Regions from separate parts of the Streptomyces sp. NPDC045678 genome, predicted to be linked through region 1. Evidence: riboswitches for the same ligand, from Rfam matches in the RefSeq annotation. Region 1 holds a riboswitch; the other holds the start of a gene.

Region 1 (7,130 bases):
GCAGCGAGAAGACGACGTCGACGAGATCCTCGTCCTGCTCGCCCATGCCGGCGATCAGGCCCGAGCAGGCGGACAGGCCCGCCGCGTGCGCCTTCTGGACGGTGTCGACGCGGTCGGCGTAGGTGTGCGTCTTGGTGATGTCCGCGTACGTCGCTTCCGACGTGTTGAGGTTGTGGTTGTACGCGTCCGCACCCGCCCCGCGCAGACGCTCCGCCTGCCCGTCCGAGAGGAGGCCGAGGCAGGCGCACACCTCGACGCCCTCGTTCTGCTCCTTCACCGCGGCGATGGTCTGTGCCACCCGGTCCACGTCCCGGTCGGTCGGGCCGCGGCCGCTCGCGACCAGGCACACCCGCTTCGCGCCGCCCGCGACGCCGGCCGCCGCGGCCTGCGACGCCTCGTCGGGCTTCAGCCAGGTGTACTTGAGGATCCCGGCCTTGGAGCCGAGGCGCTGCGAACAGTACGAGCAGTCCTCCGGGCACAGGCCCGACTTGAGGTTGACCAGATAGTTGAGTTTCACCCGTCGCCCGAACCAGTGCCGCCGCACCTTGCCGGCCGCGGCCACTACGTCCAGGAGATCGTCGTCGGAGGTGGCCAGTACGGCCAGCGCCTCTTCGCGGGTCGGCAGCTCGCGCCGAAGCCCCTTGTCCACCAGCGTGTTCAGCAGGTCCATGGCGCTGATCCTTACGCACGGCAGCCTCCCCGGCCAAGGAGAGTTCGCACAACAGAAACGGTTTGAGGTGTGGGTATTGCCACACCCTGGCCAGGTGGTCCGGCGGCTAAGGTCTGTGCAATGTCTACAAACAGGCCCCCCTTGACGGGCGCGTCCTCCGCGGCGTTCGGCTGGCTCGACGAGCAGGCGCGGCTGCGCGCGGACGCCGGACTCGTCCGCACTCTGCGCCCGCGCTCCGCGGACCCCGACGGTCTCCTCGATCTGGCGGGCAACGACTACCTCGGCCTGACCCGGCACCCCGAGGTCGTCGAGGGTGCGGCCGCCGCGGCCATGCGCTGGGGCGGCGGAGCGACCGGATCGCGGCTGGTCACCGGCTCCACGGAGCTGCACGCCGAACTGGAGCGTGAGCTTGCCGGGTTCTGCGGCTTCGAGGCGGCCCTCGTCTTCTCCTCCGGCTATGCGGCGAACCTCGCCGCCGTCACCGCGCTCGCCCCGCACGGCTCGCTGATCGTCTCCGACGCGGGCAACCACGCGTCCCTGATCGACGGGTGCCGGCTCGCGCGCGGGACGACCCAGGTGGTGCCGCACGCCGACCCCGACGCGGTGCGCAAGACGCTGGACGCCCACGACGGGCCCGCCGTGCTGGTGTCCGACTCGGTGTTCTCGGTGGACGGCGACATGGCGCCCCTCGCCGAACAGGCCGCGGTGTGCCGGGAGTTCGGGGCGGGGCTGATCGTCGATGACGCCCACGGACTCGGGGTGCTCGGTGACGGCGGCCGGGGCGCGCCGCACATGGCGGGGTTCGCGGGAGCGGACGACGTGGTGGCCACCGTGACGCTCTCCAAGTCCCTCGGCAGCCAGGGCGGCGCCGTGCTCGGCCCCGCCGCCGTCATCGAGCACCTGGTGAACGCGGCCAGGACCTTCATCTTCGACACGGGCCTCGCGCCCGCCGCGGCCGGTGCCGCGCTCGCCGCCCTGCGCCTGCTGCGCCGTGAGCCCGAACGCGCCGCGCGCGCCCGCGAGGTCGCGGCCGCCCTGCATCGGCAGCTCACGGCCGAGGGGCTTTCGGCGGTACGTCCCGACGCCGCCGTCGTCTCCGTGCGCGCGCCGTCTCCGGAACGGGCCGTCCAGTGGGCGGCGGAGTGCCGGGCCGCGGGCCTGGCCGTGGGGTGCTTCAGGCCGCCGTCGGTGCCGGACGGCATCTCGAGGCTGCGGCTGACCGCCCGCGCGGATCTCACCGACGCACAGATCGCCGGTGCCGTACGGGTGATCAGCCGCAGTGCGCACCGATAGCGTGCCGGGCCCCGTCAGAGGCCGGAAAGCGACTACCGGAGGCTGTTGAGGAACGACTCCCAGGGGCCGGGGGAGATGAGCAGGGCTGGCCCTGCGGTGTTCTTCGAGTCACGCACGGCGCACAGGCCGGTCAGCGGACCCGAGTCGAGGGTGGTGGTCTCGACGCAGTTGTTCATTCCATTGCTGAAACTGCTGCGCTGCCACCGCGCACCTTGAAGTGTCGTGCTGGAAGGTACGTACCGAGGCAGTGCGGTCATGGTGCCTCCTTACGCGCCGTCGCATAGCCCGGCGATGAATTCCGTTGAGTCCTCGGGTGAGAGCGCTTTTGCTTGAAGGGACAAGTAGGCCTCCGAGTAAGCCTGGAGGTCTTCTTTCCGTTCGAGGTAGAGGCTACTCGTCAAGTGGTCGAGAACAACCACATCCAGATCAGCAATGTCCGGAAATGAAAAAATAACGAAGGAACCGATCAGACCTACATGCTCACCTGCGGCGAACGGCAGTACCTGTAGCGCGACATGGGGCAGGAGGGATGCTTGTCGTAGCCGATTCAACTGTTCGGCGAAAACGTCCGCCCCGCCCACCGGCCGCCGCAGCACCGCCTCGTCCATGACCACGTGCAGACGCAGCGGCGGATCCGCGCGCAGAACGTCCTGACGGGCCAGCCGCACCTCGACCAGCGCGTCGACCTGCCTCTCCGGCACCCCGCCCAGCGCGGCCCGGGTCACCGCACGCGCGTAGGCGGGCGTCTGCAACAGACCCGGCACCACCGCCGTCTCGAGCGTGCGCATCCAGCTCGCCTGCGACTCCAGGCTGATGAAGTCCCGATAGGTCGCGGGAAGCAGATCGCGGTACGCCTTCCACCAGTGATGGCGTCCCGCCCCCTGGTCGTCGGCGCCGGTGAACGCGATGAGCAGGTCACTGAGTTGCGGGTCCTGCACCTGGTACACCTCCAGGAGCAGGCGCACGTCGGCGGCCTTCACGCCGCTGTGTCCCGTCTCGATCCGGCTCACCTTGGACTGGTGCCAGCCGGCCCTGGCAGCGGCCTGGCTGCTCGTGAGTGCCGCCTGCACACGCAGCGCGCGGAGTTCGGCACCGAGCTGACGACGGCGCACCGCGGGGCCGTACTGCATGCCCGTCTCCTTTCGGACGGAGCCGCCGGATTTATCAGGCGACGGGGCGGGGCAGTAGGCGAGATTAGAGGAAGTACCGCTCTCCCGCCCAAATACGGTCTGCCGTAGCAGAGTTCACCGCTTCGAGCGACAGATATATGCACATCTCGGTGGATCGCCACCCGTGACCGGCCAAGGAGTGGCAGGCTGGCGCGAAGCACCAGTCCGGGACTGTCCTCGAGTCATCCGCCGCGGGTCGGAGACCGGTCCCGGTGGGAAAGGGACAGCGCCGCCATGGCAGACCACCAGGAAGCCTCCGTCACCCTGCCGAGCAATCCTGCCTCGGTCCCCGCCGCCCGGAAATACGTCTCGCGCGTGCTCGCGGAATGGGGCCTGCCCGGCGACGCCGAGGTGGCCGAGACGATCAGACTGATCGTCTCCGAACTCGCGACGAACGCAGTGCAGCACACCCTGGGGCAGTCGCCCACCTTCACGGTCGACGTCGAACTCGAGCGTGACGAGCAGCTGCGGATCGGCGTCACCGACAGCCATCCGCGCTACCCCAAGCGCCTGCCCGCAGCCGTCCAGCAGGACAACGGCCGCGGCATGGTGATCATCCGCTGGCTGGCCGCCGAATGCGGCGGCAGGCTCTCGGTGAGCCCCACCGACGAGGGGGGCAAGACCGTGTGGATCGCGCTGCCCTGGCGCGCCCCCGTCCGGCGCACTCCCCGCGACGCCGCCCACTGACCGCGGGCCGAACGCCGCACGGGCCATCGCTCTACCGGCACCGTTCCCTGCGCATCGGGCCCGGGGCGCCCCCGCGGGCCCCCGACGGCCTGACGTCCCCCGGCGTCCTGACATCGGGCTCCTCGGCGAGCGCCGCCTCGACACGGGCCAGGGGGCGCCGCGCGAGCCGTGGCAGTACGCCCCACAGCCCGACGCACACCAGCAGCGTCCCCGCGCACGCGAGGACGCCCTCGGCCCGACCCGACGTCACATCGACGACGAGCAGCACCGAACCGGCGAGTGTCAGGACCAGGACACCCAGGCCGACGGCGGCGAGCCGGGACGACACCCGCACGATGAGCGGCTTGGCCCGCTGCTGGAACAGTGAGCGGTGCAGCGCGGCGGGCGCCGTGAACAGCGCCGCCGCGAGCACCGCGAGCAGCAGCGTCGTGACGTAGGTGCCGCGCTGCACCGCGTCCAGCGACGGAAAGCGCGGGCTGAAGGCGAGGGTGAGCAGAAAGGCGAAGAGGATCTGGACGCCCGTCTGCGTCACCCTCAGCTCCTGGAGCAGCTCCGCGAAGTTGCGGTCGGCGCGCTCCAGCGGCGTCTCATTGCGGGCGGTACAGGCATAGTCGTCGGACATCCCGTACGGGTATCCCCGCCGGGGGGGGGGGGGGGGCACCCCCCACCCCCCAGTGTTGGGGGGGTGTCAGGCCCCCCCCGGTTGTTTTGTGGCCCCCCTCCCCCCCCCCCCCCCCCCCCCCCCCCCCCCCCCCCCCCCCCCCCCCCCCCCCCCCCCCCCCCCCCGCCCCCCCCCCCCCCCCCCCGGACCGTCCGCGGTGGGTCAGCGGACCCTGCCGTACCAGACGCTCTTGGACCAGATCTTCTCCAGGCGCACCACAGTGCCCCTCTTGGGGGCGTGCCAGATGCGGTTGTTACCCGCGTAGATCCCGACGTGGTAGACGTTCCGACCGGAGTGGAAGAACACCAGGTCGCCGCGGGTCCGGTGGGACCGGGAGATGTGCTTGGTCTTGTTGTACTGCGCGGCGGCGGTGCGCGGGAGCTTCTTGCCCGTCTTCTTGAACGAGTAGAGCGTCAGCCCCGAGCAGTCGAACCGGTTGGGTCCCGCCGAGCCGTAGCCGTACGGGGAGCCCTTCTTGGACGCCGCGATCTTGAGCGCCTTCGTCCCGTGGGTGGCCGCCTCGGCCTCCGACGCGAGCCCGGGGGCCACGACGGTGCCGCCTACGACGGCGAGCGTGAGGACCGATGCGGCACCGGTCCTGGTGAGCAGCGACGGAACATGATTCAGCGCGGTCATGCGCAACCCTTCGTCAGCCGCCTGTGAAAGATGACCTGTCGGGTTCGGGCAGGCGAAGATGCCCGGCCGCGTGGTGCTCTGCGGCTTCACCCCAAGGGCGTCGTCCGGACTTCCCGGACGGGCCCGTCGTACCTGGGTCCTCCACTCCTGCCGTTGCACAGATGTCGACCGGTCATCCGGGTGGCGGCAGGACTCGGCGTCCGCCCGGACCGCCCCGCCGCTGTGGCGGGGGCTTGTCGTCGGAAGGGATCTTGACCCGAGATGGGTCGAAAAACCGAGCCGAAACGGCGTTTTGTGAGGCTCCTCACGACTGACCTGTTCAGGTGGACACTGCCGAAATCGGCTCCTGACGGTGGGGTCCGACGACCGCTCGACCAGCAGCGGAATACGTAATTCCGCCAGTGCTGTACTCGCGGAACGCAACTTTCGCCCCTGCGAAGAACGACGTATTCGTACGCCGTCCGGGGTAGCCCGACTGGTCCGTTTCGAAGTGACCCCGGACGTCGAGGCGTCGGGGGCGCGGTCGGCCGACGGCCTCTCAGCCGCCGCGCGGGGGCGGCACGGTGACTCTTCCGGCCCGTCGCTCGCCGTCGAGGACGCGCAGAGCCTGAGCGAGCGTCGGCGCGTGGACTTCGCTCTCGCCCCGCTGGTGCATGAGAGCGAGCGCGTCGCGCAGGGCGCTCGCCCGGCCGACGAGGGCCTGGGCGGCGCGGAGCCCGCCGTAGGTGTGCTCGGCGCGGGCCGGATTGATGCGGCCGAGCAGGTCGACGACTTCGAGGTAGCGGTCGACGAGCTCTGCCTCGGCGCGGGTCAGCGCGGGCAGCGGCGGCAGTTCGGGCGGCAGCATCGGTGGCGTCACCTCGGGTCGCGGGCGGCGAGCGACGCCTTGCGGCTCGGAATGATCCGGTCCACGAGGCCGTGGGCCAGGGCGGCGGGGGCGTCGAGGATCTTGTCCCGCTCGATGTCCGCGGCGATCTGCTCCCTGCTCCGTCCCGTGTGACGCGCGAGCATCTCCTCCAGCAGGCGCCGTGTGCGCAGGAGTTCGTCGGCCTGGATCGCGAGGTCCGTGGCCTGTCCCCTGAGCGGTTCGGTGACGGCGGGCTGGTCGATGAGGACGCGTGCGCCGGGCAGTGCGCATCGCTTGCCGGGCGTGCCGGCGGCGAGCAGGACGGCGGCGGCGGAGGCGGCCTGCCCGAGACAGATCGTCTCCACGTCGCAGCTGACGAACCGCATCGTGTCGTAGATCGCGGTCATCGCGCTGAACGAGCCGCCGGGGGAGTTGATGTACAGCGCGATGTCCCGGTCCGGCGCCTGGTACTCGAGGTGCATGAACTGCGCCATCACGTCGTTGGCCGAGGTGTCGTCGATGGGGGTGCCGAGGAAGACGATGCGCTCTTCGAGGAGCTTGGAGTACGGATCCATGGTCCGCACCCCCGAACTGGTGCGTTCGGTGAACTCGGGCAGGACGTGACGGGCAGACGGGGAACGGTTCATGGGGCGCCTCTCAATCCGGTCTCTGTAAAAAATGTACAGGACGTACGTTGCGCGGGGAGGTGAAGGCGCGTCATGCTGCGTCCGGCGCGCGGCGTACCGTCTCCGAGGCATGGAACGGAGCGAGGGCGAACGGGACTTGCTGACTCTGGAGCTGGACGTCGTCCACGGTGTGGTGGCGCGCGGGGACAGCGGGGTGCTTGAGACGGTCGATCCGTCGGTGCGGGCGGTGATGGGCTGGTCGCCGACGGCGCGGGTGCTGGCGCTGGAGGCCGGAGGTTCGGGCGCGCTCCGGGGTGCCGGCGGCGCTGAACAGTCGTACGTGCCGGGTGAGCCTCCGGACGTGGTCGTACGGATCGCCGCCGCGTGCACGGCCGACGGTGACCCGGTCACGGTCCGGGGAGGCCCGAGCTTCACCTTCCCGAACCGACTCCGCGCGGACTTCCCCTCGCCGCTTCCCCTGTTGCTCTCGGACGCCGAAGGCCGTTGTGCGACAACGGAGTTGACTCGCCCGCACAACTGG
Region 2 (7,130 bases), on a different contig from region 1:
GAAGGCGCTGTTCACCGCGTACAGGCGCCCGGTGTAACCGGACTCCTGGAGGTTGTTCAGGACGCTGCGGCCCACGCCGCCGGGGGCCCGGCCCACCCCGATCACCGCGACCGACCCCGGTGTGAGGAGGCGCTGCACGGACCGTCCCTCGGCGCGCTGTTCGCGGGCGCGCTGCACGGCGAGCGAGCGGTCGGTCGGCTCCAGGTCGAACTCCAGGCGGACGACACCGTCCTCGAAGCTGCGCTTCTGCTGGTAGCCCGCATCCGTGAAGACCTTGATCATCTTGGTGTTGGCGGGCAGCACCTCGGCGGCGAAGCGGCGGATGCCGCGCTCCCTGGCGACGGCCGCGATGTGTTCGAGGAGCGTGGAGGCGACGCCCCTGCCCTGGTGGGCGTCCTGCACGAGGAAGGCGACCTCGGCCTCGTCGGCGGGGGCGCTGGCGGCCATGCCGCGCTCGTCGATGCGGTCGTAGCGCACGGTGGCGATGAACTCGCCGCCGATGGTGGCCGCGAGCCCCACCCGGTCCACCTGGTCGTGGTGGGTGAAACGGTGCACGTCCTTGGCGGACAGTCGCGGGTAGGGCGCGAAGAAGCGGTAGTACTTCGACTCGTCCGAGACCTGTTCGTAGAAACTGACCAGGCGGTCCGCGTCCTCGGCCGTGATGGGCCTGATGCGGGCGGTCCCTCCGTCGCGCAGCACCACATCGGCTTCCCAGTGCGACGGGTAGTCGTGTCGATCCTGCTGATCCGACGGGGTCTGCATGGGGCCAGGGTACGGGTCGCGCGGCCGCCCGGGCCGGGGCAGGCTAGGACAGGTCGAAGGACGGCCGGGTCCGGGACCTCTGCCCGGCAGAGCACCCACGACGGCATGAGACACTGGTCTAGACAAGTGTGAGACACCTGGAAGGGCAGCAACACATGGCTGAGCGCCGCGTCAACGTCGGCTGGGCCGAGGGCCTTCACGCCCGACCCGCCTCCATCTTCGTCCGCGCGGCCACGGCCGCCGGCGTCCCCGTGACGATCGCCAAGGCCGACGGCAGCCCGGTCAACGCCGCTTCGATGCTCGCGGTGCTCGGCCTGGGTGCCCAGGGCGGCGAAGAGATCGTGCTGGCCTCCGACGCCGAGGGTGCCGACGCCGCTCTCGACCGTCTGGCGAAGCTGGTCGCCGAGGGGCTCGAGGAGCTTCCGGAGACGGTCTAGGACACGTTCCTCGCATTACGTCGATGGGGTCACCCGGAATTACGGGTGACCCCATCGACGCATGTATGCCCCTGAATAAGTCGAGCAATTCACGCACAACGTCAGGCATTCATATACGGCACCTCCGTTAATTGCGGAGGCTCACCGTGTTTACGGCATGTTGCGAATCCCTCACACGGCCGCTACGGCGCGCGGGGCGCAATCGGTGAAAGGCACGCGTCCGTTCGACGTGCGCCGCGGTCAGCGCCCTCGCCCGTTGCGCGTCCCGGCGGGCCACCGCGTCGACGATCGCCGCGTGCTCGGACCAGGACTCGCCCGGCGCCGCCGAGGGTTCGACGACGTACATCCAGGCGATCTTGTGCCGGAGCGGGGTGAGCAGCGCCGTGAGGCCGGGGCTGCCGGACGCCTGGCCGAGCGTGTCGTGGAACCAGCCGCCCAGGGACCGCAACTCCTCCCCCAGGCCGCTCCTCGCGCGCTCCTGGCCCAGCCTGACGAGCCCGCGCAGGACTTTCAGGTGCGCGTCCGTGCGGCGCTGCGCGGCGCGGGCCGCGGCGAGGGGTTCGAGCAGCGTCCGGACCTCCAGGAGGTCCGCGGCCTCCTGCTCCGTCGGTTCGGCGACGCACGCGCCCGCGTGCCTGCGGGTGACGACGAAGCCCTCGGCCTCCAGGGTGCGCAGGGCCTCGCGCACGGGGACGCGGGAGACTCCGTAGCGCCGCGCGAGGAGTTCCTCGGTGAGCTTGCCGCCCCTTTCGTACACACCGGCGACTATGTCATCCCGAATGGCCGTGCATACCGAGTGCGCGGGAACGCGCATGACCGGACCTCCGCTTTGATCCCCGCGCAACGCGGTCTACCGACGCTCGTTCCGTGACTCTATTGCAGAGGGCCGGAATTTCCGACGGCGGGCCGGAATTCATGGATATCTTTTGGCCAAGAACACGGCGGCCGGGAACGGCGAAAGCCCCGGCTCACGAGGAACCGGGGCTTTCGGTGCGATGCTGCGGAGGCGTCGGTCAGACGTTGACGCCGTGCGAGCGCAGGTACGAGACCGGGTCGATGTCCGAGCCGTACTCCGCGCCGGTGCGGGCCTCGAAGTGGAGGTGCGGGCCGCTGGAGTTGCCGGTGGAACCGGAGAGGCCGATCTGCTGGCCCGGGGTGACCGTCTGGCCGACGGTGACGCCGAGGGACGACATGTGGCCGTACTGGGTGTACGTGCCGTCGTTCATCTTGATGACCACGTTGTTGCCGTAGGCACCGCCCCAGCCGGCCTCGACGACGGTGCCGGAGCCGACCGCGTGGACCGAGGTGCCGGAGGCGGCGTGGAAGTCGACACCGGTGTGGCTGCCGGAGGACCACATGGCACCGCCGGTCTGGTAGCCCGTGGAGACGTACGAGCCGGAGATCGGGGAGACGTAGGTGTTCAGGCGCTTGCGCTCGGCCTCGCGGGCGGCGCGCTCCTTGGCCTCGCGCTCCTTCTTGGCCTTCGCCTTGGCCTCGGCCTCGGCCTTGCGCTTCTCCTCGGCGGCCTTCTTCTTGGCTGCCTCTTCGGCCTTCTTGGCGGCAGCGGCGTCGTCGGCGGCCTGGCGCTGCGCGGCGGCCTGCGCGTCGATGCTCTCGGCGAGCGAGTCGCCGACGGATATCGCCTGGGTGAGACCGGTGTGCTCCACGGCCGCTTCGTCGGCGGCGGCGAGCGCGGGGCCCGCGAGACCGCCGATGACACCGGTGGTGGTGAGCGCCGCGACACCCGCGACGTTCGCGGTGGTCCGCGTCATGCGGCTCGGACGACGGTGCTTCCCGGTGGCACGGGTGAACGCCATGTGGCGGGTGTTCCTTTCCTTCCCTCTCGCCTACCGGGTTAGCTGACGGGTTCGGAGCAGGAAGGTCTCCTACGAGTCCCTCGCCTCGCGACAAGGTTCCCGATTCACCCCAGGGGACGTGTGGGTCCCCGGCTCCCCTGGCTCGCGCCGTACGGGGACTCGGCGATGACTGCCCGGTGCCGCGGATGCGGCGTACTGCGCGACGGACAGCCGGGTCGACGCTAATCGGGGCGTCTGTCAATCGACAAACAGAACTCGACTTTTGTAGCGCACGCCACACGGCAGACAGGCAACCTCCATATGAATCCGGACATATGAGGACCCCGGTGGCCGAAACGGGCCATCGGGGTCCTCATAGTTGTCCGTTTAGTTATCCGTCACTCAGCCGGTGACCACGCTCACTTCACCGATCCCGAGGGCCCTGACGGGCTCCTCGATCTGCGCGGCGTCCCCGACGAGGACCGTCACCAGGCGGTCCTCCGGGAAGGCGTTCACGACGGCCGCGGTGGCCTCCACGGTGCCCGTGGCGGCCAGCCGCCGGTACAGCTGCGCCTGGAAGTCGTCCGGCAGGTTCTGCTCGACCTGGTCGGCGAGCGTCGCCGCCACGGATGCCGCCATCTCGTACTTGAGGGGGGCCACGCCCACCAGGTTCTGCACGGCCACGTCGCGCTCGGCGTCGGTGAGCCCTTCGGCGGCGAGGGTGCGCAGCACCTTCCACAGATCGTCCAGCGCCGGACCCGTGTTCGGGGTGTCCACGGAGCCGCTGATGGCGAGCATCGCGGCGCCCGTCCCGTCCGGGGCGGAGCGCAGGACCTGGCTGAACGCCCGTACACCGTAGGTGTATCCCTTCTCCTCGCGCAGGACACGGTCCAGGCGCGAGGTGAGGGTGCCGCCCAGGCAGTACGTGCCGAGGACCTGGGCCGGCCAGACGCGGTCGTGCCGGTCGGCGCCGACCCGGCCGATCAGCAGCTGCGTCTGGACCGCTCCGGGGCGGTCCACGATGACGATGCGGCCGCGGTCGTCGGCGGTCACCGGTGGCACCGGGCGCGGCTCGCCCGCGGAACCGGTCCAGGCGCCGACGGTGTCCGCGAGGACGGCGTCCAGATCGGTGCCCTCCAGATCGCCGACGACGACCAGGGTGGCCGTGGCGGGCCGGACGAACTTCTCGTAGAAGGCACGCACCGCCGCCGAGTCGATGGCCTCGACCGTCTCCTCGGTGCCCTGGCGCGGGCGCGACATGCGCGATGTCGGCGGGAACAGCTGCCGGGAGAGCTCCTTGGCCGCGCGGCGCGCCGGGTTGGCGGCCTCGTGCGGGATCTCGTCCAGGCGGTTGCGTACGAGCCGCTCGATCTCGCTGTCCGCGAAGGCGGGGGCCCGCAGGGCGTCGGCGAGCAGGCCGAGCGCCTTCGGGAGGCGGGAGACCGGCACCTCGAGGGAGACCCGCACGCCCGGGTGGTCGGCGTGCGCGTCGAGGGTGGCGCCGCAGCGGTCGAGCTCGGCGGCGAACTCCTCCGCGGAGTGCTTGTCGGTGCCCTCGTTGAAGGCCCGCGCCATGATGGTGGCGACGCCGTCCAGGCCCTCCGGTTCCGCGTCCAGGGGTGCTTCGAGGTGGACCTCGACGGCGACGACCTGCTGGCCGGGGCGGTTGCAGCGCAGGACGGTGAGACCGTTGGGCAGCGTGTCGCGCTCGGGGGCCGGGAAGGCCCAGGGCTTGGCCGTGCCGGCCTGGGGCTGGGGGTGGAACTGCATCGTCGCGGCCTCGGTCACTTCGCCGCCTCCTCTTCTTCCTCGGCACCCTCGTCGGCGCCTTCCACGGGCTCGTACACGAGGACCGCGCGGTTGTCGGGGCGCAGGCGGGCCGCGGCGACCTCCTGGACCTCCTCCGCGGTGATGTCGAGGACGCGCTGGACGGCCGTCAGGGCGAGCTGCGGGTCGCCGAACAGGACCGCGTAACGGCACAGTTCGTCGGCGCGGCCCGCGACCGTGCCGAGCCGGTCGAGCCACTCGCGCTCCAGCTGCGCCTGGGCGCGCTCCATCTCCTCCGGAGTGGGGCCCTCCGCGGCGAAGCGGGCCAGCTCCTCGTCGACGGCGGCCTCGATGACGGGCACCTCGACGTCGCCCGACGTCTTCACGTCCAGCCAGCCGAGCGAGGGCGCCCCGGCGAGGCGCAGCAGACCGAACCCGGCGGCGACCGCCGTGCGGTCCCTGCGGACGAGCCGGTTGTAGAGCCGGGAGGACTCGCCGCTGCCGAGAACGGTGAGGGCGAGGTCGGCCGCGTCGCACGCGCGCGTGCCGTCCTCCGGGAGGCGGTAGGCGGCCATCAGGGCGCGAGCCGGCACTTCCTCCTCGATGACCTCGCGCAGCTCCTTGCCGATGCGCTCGGGCAGCGAGCCGTCGCGCGGCGGCTGCTTGCCGTCGTGGCCGGGGATCGACCCGAAGTACTTCTCGACCCAGGCGAGCGTCTGCTCCGGGTCGATGTCGCCGACCACCGACAGGACCGCGTTGTTGGGCGCGTAGTACGTACGGAAGAACGCGCGTGCGTCGTCCAGGGTGGCCGCGTCCAGGTCGGCCATGGAGCCGATCGGTGTGTGGTGGTAGGGGTGGCCCTCCGGGTACGAGAGCGCGGTGAGCCTCTCGAACGCCGTTCCGTAAGGGACGTTGTCGTAGCGCTGGCGGCGCTCGTTCTTGACGACGTCGCGCTGGTTGTCCATCGACTCTTCGTCGAGCGCGGTGAGCAGGGAGCCCATCCGGTCGGCCTCGAGCCAGAGGGCCAGCTCCAACTGGTGGGCGGGCATGGTCTCGAAATAGTTGGTGCGCTCGAAGCTCGTCGTGCCGTTGAGCGAACCGCCCGCTCCCTGGACCAACTCGAAGTGGCCATTGCCGTGCACCTGCTTCGACCCCTGGAACATGAGGTGCTCGAAGAGGTGAGCAAGGCCGGTACGCCCCTTGACCTCGTGGCGGGAGCCGACGTCGTACCAGAGGCAGACCGCGGCGACCGGGGTCAGGTGGTCCTCCGAGAGCACCACGCGCAGGCCGTTGGCCAGCCGGTGCTCGGTCGCTGTCAGGCCGCCGGAGCCGGCCTCGGCTGTGGCCGTGTGACCCATGGGCATGTACGTCCCTTCGATCGCTGGATCATCGCTGGATCAGAACAATTGCTGCCAGTCCTGCCACTGTATGCAAGCGTGTCAGCACCTGACGAAGTTCCCGCTCCGCCCCCGGCGTAGTCGCGGGTGACAGCGCCGGTGCACGGGTCGTGGTCGGCGTTGTCAGTGGGACAGTCCACAATGGTCGGCGTCAGAACCCGCACTTGCTTGGTGAAGGAGCCGCAGCAGCGATGGCCCGCCGCAGCACGAAGACCCCGCCGCCCGACGAGTCGTACGAGGAGAAGATCCTCGACATCGACGTCGTCGACGAGATGCAGGGCTCCTTCCTCGAGTACGCGTATTCGGTCATCTACTCCCGCGCCCTGCCGGACGCCCGCGACGGCATGAAGCCGGTGCACCGCAGGATCGTGTACCAGATGAACGAGATGGGCCTGCGCCCCGACCGCGGCTACGTGAAGTGTGCCCGCGTCGTCGGCGAGGTCATGGGTAAGTTGCACCCGCACGGCGACGCGTCGATCTACGACGCGCTGGTGCGCATGGCACAGCCCTTCTCGATGCGCCTCCCCCTGGTGGACGGGCACGGCAACTTCGGCTCGCTCGGCAACGACGACCCGCCGGCCGCCATGCGGTACACCGAGTGCAAGATGGCCGACGCCACCTCCTTGATGACGGAGTCGATCGACGAGAACACCGTCGACTTCGAGCCGAACTACGACGGCCAGGAGATGGAGCCGTCCGCCCTCCCGGCGGCGTACCCCAACCTCCTGGTCAACGGCGCTTCGGGCATCGCCGTCGGCATGGCGACGAACATGCCCCCGCACAACCTGGGCGAGGTCATCGCCGCCGCCCGCCACCTCATCAAGCACCCGGGGGCGGACCTCGAGACGCTGATGAAGTACGTGCCCGGCCCCGACCTGCCCACGGGCGGCCGGATCGTCGGCCTCGGCGGCATCAAGGACGCGTACGAATCGGGCCGCGGCACCTTCAAGACCCGCGCGACGGTGTCGGTG

Evidence for each region. Region 1 has a riboswitch for cyclic di-AMP ahead of AC07DO_RS07915 (C40 family peptidase). Riboswitches for the same ligand answer to the same signal wherever they lie in the genome.
Region 2: another riboswitch for cyclic di-AMP. It lies ahead of AC07DO_RS15390 (M23 family metallopeptidase); the one in region 1 lies ahead of AC07DO_RS07915 (C40 family peptidase).

Annotation. Positions count from the first base shown of each region.
Region 1 is NZ_JBWKJS010000002.1:300,376-307,505, reverse strand. Features, by position in the region: gene bioB (biotin synthase BioB) at 1-670, opposite strand, end outside; gene AC07DO_RS07940 (8-amino-7-oxononanoate synthase) at 791-1,963, shown strand; gene AC07DO_RS07935 (DUF397 domain-containing protein) at 1,996-2,220, opposite strand; gene AC07DO_RS07930 (helix-turn-helix domain-containing protein) at 2,230-3,093, opposite strand; gene AC07DO_RS07925 (ATP-binding protein) at 3,367-3,819, shown strand; gene AC07DO_RS07920 (DUF6328 family protein) at 3,851-4,441, opposite strand; gene AC07DO_RS07915 (C40 family peptidase) at 4,643-5,116, opposite strand; cyclic di-AMP (ydaO/yuaA leader) riboswitch at 5,120-5,296, opposite strand; gene AC07DO_RS07910 (hypothetical protein) at 5,655-5,963, opposite strand; gene AC07DO_RS07905 (ATP-dependent Clp protease proteolytic subunit) at 5,972-6,610, opposite strand; gene AC07DO_RS07900 (GNAT family N-acetyltransferase) at 6,720-7,130, shown strand, end outside.
Region 2 is NZ_JBWKJS010000004.1:151,440-158,569, reverse strand. Features, by position in the region: gene AC07DO_RS15405 (bifunctional acetate--CoA ligase family protein/GNAT family N-acetyltransferase) at 1-762, opposite strand, end outside; gene AC07DO_RS15400 (HPr family phosphocarrier protein) at 918-1,199, shown strand; gene AC07DO_RS15395 (GntR family transcriptional regulator) at 1,327-2,013, opposite strand; gene AC07DO_RS15390 (M23 family metallopeptidase) at 2,213-3,016, opposite strand; cyclic di-AMP (ydaO/yuaA leader) riboswitch at 3,029-3,191, opposite strand; gene AC07DO_RS15385 (M16 family metallopeptidase) at 3,398-4,783, opposite strand; gene AC07DO_RS15380 (M16 family metallopeptidase) at 4,780-6,126, opposite strand; gene AC07DO_RS15375 (DNA gyrase/topoisomerase IV subunit A) at 6,351-7,130, shown strand, end outside.